2 regions of the Dechloromonas sp. A34 genome follow, and region 1 is predicted to be linked to the other one. Evidence: predicted binding sites of a transcription regulator. Region 1 holds the regulator's gene; the other holds the start of a gene.
What was found. Region 1 encodes FNR, which switches genes on or off when oxygen is low (the NO sensors DNR and NnrR bind a similar motif). Its sites were predicted from a motif close to TTGANCTAGNTCAA; they were not measured.
Positions count from the first base shown of each region.

Region 1 (2,200 bases):
GGCAGATCGGGTTCGGCGATCCGGCGCTGCGGCTTGAACAAGCTGGGCATATGCGCGTAGTTGTAGATCGACAGGCGTTCCGGGTCCATCGCCAGCACGCGTTCCAGCGTGCGGTTGAAGCCCATCACCGACTGGTGCGGCAGGCCGTAGATCAGATCGACCGAAATCGACTTGAACCCGTTGGCCCGCGCCGCCTTGACCACGTTGTAGGTTTCTTCCTCGCTCTGCACGCGGTTGACCGCAACCTGGACGCGCTCGTCGAAATCCTGGACCCCGATGCTCATCCGGTTGAAGCCGAGTTCGCCGAGCAGGGCGACCGTTTCGTAATCAACCTTGCGCGGATCAACTTCGATCGAGTACTCGCCGCCGTCGAGCAATTTGAAGTGCTTCCTCGTCTCGCCCATCAACAAGCGCATCTCGTCGTGCGACAGGAAGGTCGGCGTGCCGCCGCCCCAATGCAGCTGAATCACCTCATGTTCGCCATCCCTGCCTTCGAGGCTGGCGCTCTGCAAATCGAGCTCTTTTGCCAGGTATTTCAAGTACTTGGCGCTGCGTCCGTGATCCTTGGTGATGATCTTGTTACAGGCACAGTAATAGCAGATGGTGTTACAGAAGGGGATGTGGAAGTATAATGACAGAGGTCGACTGATGCCGCCGATATTGCGTTTGCCCAGCCAGAGCTTGGCAGCGTCCGAGTCGAAAGCTTCGACAAAGCGGTCAGCCGTCGGATATGACGTGTAGCGTGGGCCGTTCACATCGAAGCGGCGAATGATCTGTGGATCGAAGACGAGGTTTTCAGTTGCGAAATTCATTGGACATGCCGCCAGAAGGTGGATGGATTATGTTCGGTAGGCGCGATTTTGTGGTTGACATGGATCAAGCGAACTCAGGTTGCCAATGCCTCAAATAACCCCGCTGAATCAAGATATCACGCTGTCCGTAATCAAGACAGCCTGTTCAAATTGTAACCTGCGCGAACTCTGCTTGCCCTTCGGGCTGACACTGGAAGAACTGGAGCGTCTCGACGATCTGGTTTCCACCCGTCGCCGCATAAAGCGCGGCGATCACCTGTACCGGGCCGGCGAGCCGTTCGATGCCATCTACGCGATTCGCAGCGGTTTCTTCAAGACCGACGTGCTGCTCGAAGACGGCCGCGATCAGGTAACCGGATTCCAGATGGCCGGCGAACTGCTTGGCCTCGACGGCATCAGCACCGAGCACCACACTTGTAACGCGATCGCCCTCGAAGACAGCGAAATCTGCTCGATTCCCTTCTCCCGTCTGGAAAGTCTGTCGCGCGAGATCCACAATCTGCAGCATCATTTCCACAAGGTGATGAGCCGCGAGATCGTTCGTGACCACGGCGTGATGATGCTGCTCGGCACGATGCGCGCCGAGGAGCGGCTCGCTGCCTTCCTGCTGAATTTGTCGCAGCGCTTCACGGCGCGCGGCTTTTCGCATGCCGAGTTCTACCTGCGCATGACGCGCGAGGAAATTGGCAGTTATCTCGGCCTCAAGCTGGAAACCGTGTCGCGCGCCTTCTCGAAATTCCAGGAAGAAGGCTACATCGCCGTCCAGCAAAAGCACATCCGGATCCTGAATGTGAATGGGCTTAAAGCCCTGATGAATCACCGCGCCTGAGCGGTCGATTCCTTACCAGCGCAGGCGCGCCAGTTCGGCGCTGCGCGCAACCAGCCGCCGCAGCAGATTTTCCGCCTTGATTCGCCCCGCCGTGCCCTGCCCCGGCGTGCGATAGGCCAGCACCACCCGGCCCGGCTCGGCTACCGTCGTAAAGACGCTGATCGCCAGCGGGCACAGGGCAATCTGCGCCGCCTCCTCTTCCAGCAACTGCCAGGCCAACGCCGCGCTGCAAAACTGGACGATTTCGGCATTGGCAAAAGGGCTCGCCGCCCGCGCCAGATCGCCGGCCGTGCGGGCCAGCATGCCATTGAAGGGAATGACCGCGCTGACCACCAGCCCCTCGGCCTCGATGGCCTCGACGAGCGCCTCGCGGGTCGACTGGTAATCACTGCCGACCACCACCTGACTGACCACATCCTCGGCGGCAAAGACGCCGGGAATCAGACAGAAGGCCAGCGCCGCAAGCAGCCAGCGCAGCAGTTCAAGAAAAAAGGGGCTCCGAGGAGCCCCCTGAACAGATGCGAGGAAAACATCTGACGCTTGGAAATACAGAATGAAT
Region 1 covers NZ_CP102486.1:1,859,722-1,861,921, reverse strand. Annotated here, with positions in the region: gene hemN (oxygen-independent coproporphyrinogen III oxidase) at 1-812, opposite strand, end outside; gene fnr (fumarate/nitrate reduction transcriptional regulator Fnr) at 898-1,641, shown strand; gene NQE15_RS09350 (DUF302 domain-containing protein) at 1,654-2,055, opposite strand; gene NQE15_RS09345 (porin) at 2,200-2,200, opposite strand, start outside.

Region 2 (2,200 bases), 2.2 Mb from region 1:
AAGCCCCATGACTTTCAATACCAATGCCGAGGACGACTTGTCATTGAACCAGCAAAAATCCCGTTATTCCGCTCACAGCAGCCGACAAGCCCGCGGCCCGCTAGAAAAGCTGCTGGCCTTCGTACTGAGTGCCGGACTTGTCGTTCTCGCCATCATGTTTTCGCTGGCCGCCCTGGCGGTGATCGCCATCGCCGGCCTGGTGTTTGCCGGCTGGTTCTGGTGGAAGACGCGCACCTTGCGCCAACAGGTCAAGGGAGCCACCACCGGCAGCGCTTACCGCAGCGGCCACATCATTGAGGGCGAAGTCGTGCGCACAACCGACGCCACGCCCGACACAGGCAGACGATTGCCCTGATCAAAAAAAGGGGTGCCCCCTTGGCACCCCTTTGTCGAACCGCGTTTCTAAGCGCTCAGAAACGATAGCCGATACCGATACCGGCAGTCACCGGGCTCAGGTCAAGTGTACCGAGCTTGGCACCATCCAGTTTCACCTTGGTATCCATCGTGATGTACTTGACATCGACGTTCAGAGACCAATTCTTGGTGAGCATGAAATCCGCACCAAGCTGAGCGACAGCACCGATCGAATCATTATCGACGGAAATCTTGCCCAGGGCGGTATTAAAACTCTTCTTCGTAAAGATCGAATAGTTCAGACCGACACCGACATAGGGCTTGAACATGCCGAGATTGGTGAAGTGATACTGCAGTACGAGAGAAGGCGGCAGGACATCGACATGACCGATCTTGCCGAGAGCGGACGTACGGATGTCGACTTGTTGCGGATAGGTCAGGACCAGTTCGAGCGCCAGGTTCTTGGTCATGAAGTAGCTGAAATCGACTTCGGGAATCCAGAGGTCTTCGGCGGATACCTTGCCAACACCAACCTTATCCAAACCATCCTTATTCGAATTGTCGAAAGCAAGATTGACCGCACGCGCACGGACCATGAAGTTGCCTTCTTCGGCCTGCACATTGGCCGAAACGAAACCGGCAACAGCCAGCGCAGCAACAAGAATCTTCTTTTGCATAAACACTCCCTCCATTTGCCATTGAAAGAAAGCGATGCTAAAGACTCAGACGAAAGTCATATTGACTCAGATCAATATAACCATATTATTTGTACGGTTATATTGATCTATATTGGATACCGATTCAGCGCTGGGGAGCTGGAGAAATCAGCGCAGTTTTGGATTCAGCGACCCCCGGTTATAGTCCTTGTCGCCAGGCATGATGACCCGACCGACACTGCCGAATACGCCGCCCTGGGCATCGAGCGGACGGGTCTTGTTTTCGGGGTATTGCGCGGCAAGCTGCTGCGCCGACGCCGCCTTGGCGGCATCGACGTATTCCCATCGACCATTCGGAAACAGCCGCACCTTCTGACCATCGGCTGTCTGCGCTTCCAGCGGCGTGCGATCAAGTTCGCTGGCCAGAACCGGTCCGGCCAGCAGCACACAGAGTAACGCGAATACCCGGGCTTTCACAGCTTGCTCTCGAGCCACGCTGAAACAGAAGCCAGCCCCGCCGGCAGGTTTTCCGGCTGGGTGCCGCCGGCCTGGGCCATGTCCGGGCGACCACCGCCCTTGCCGCCGACCTGCTGGGCAACCATATTGACCAGTTCGCCGGCCTTGACCTTGCCGGTCAGGTCGGCAGTGACGCCAGCGATCAGCGTCACTTTGCCATCGGCGACCGAGGCCAGCACTATGGCGGCCGACTTCAGCTTGTCCTTGAGCTTGTCCATGGTTTCGCGCAGGGCGGTCACATCGGCGCCCTCCAGCATTGCTGCCAGCACCTTGACCCCCTTGACTTCCACCGTTAGGCCGGCGAGGTCGTCACCTTGCGAGGAGGCCAGCTTGGACTTCAGACGGGCCAGCTCCTTTTCGAGCGCCCGGACGTTGTCGAGAATATTGACCACGCGCTCGGCCATTTCCTCGGGCTGGGTCTTCAACAGGGCGGAAACTCCCTGGACGCGGCGTTCCTGGTCCTGGACGTAACGCAAGGCGTTATTACCGGTAACCGCTTCGATACGGCGCACGCCGGCGGCAACGCCGGATTCGGAGAGAACCTTGAAGAGGCCGATGTCACCGGTGCGGCCGACGTGGGTGCCGCCACACAGCTCCTTGGAGGAACCGATGGCGACCACCCGCACCTCGTCGCCGTACTTTTCCCCGAACAGCATCATGGCACCGGATTTCTG
Region 2 covers NZ_CP102486.1:4,385,658-4,387,857, forward strand. Annotated here, with positions in the region: gene NQE15_RS21835 (hypothetical protein) at 8-355, shown strand; gene NQE15_RS21840 (OmpW/AlkL family protein) at 411-1,031, opposite strand; gene NQE15_RS21845 (hypothetical protein) at 1,179-1,487, opposite strand; partial or broken gene alaS (alanine--tRNA ligase) at 1,484-2,200, opposite strand, start outside.
Region 2: NQE15_RS21840 (OmpW/AlkL family protein) is a predicted target of FNR. The motif match lies at 1,093-1,106, and genes of this name have one in related genera.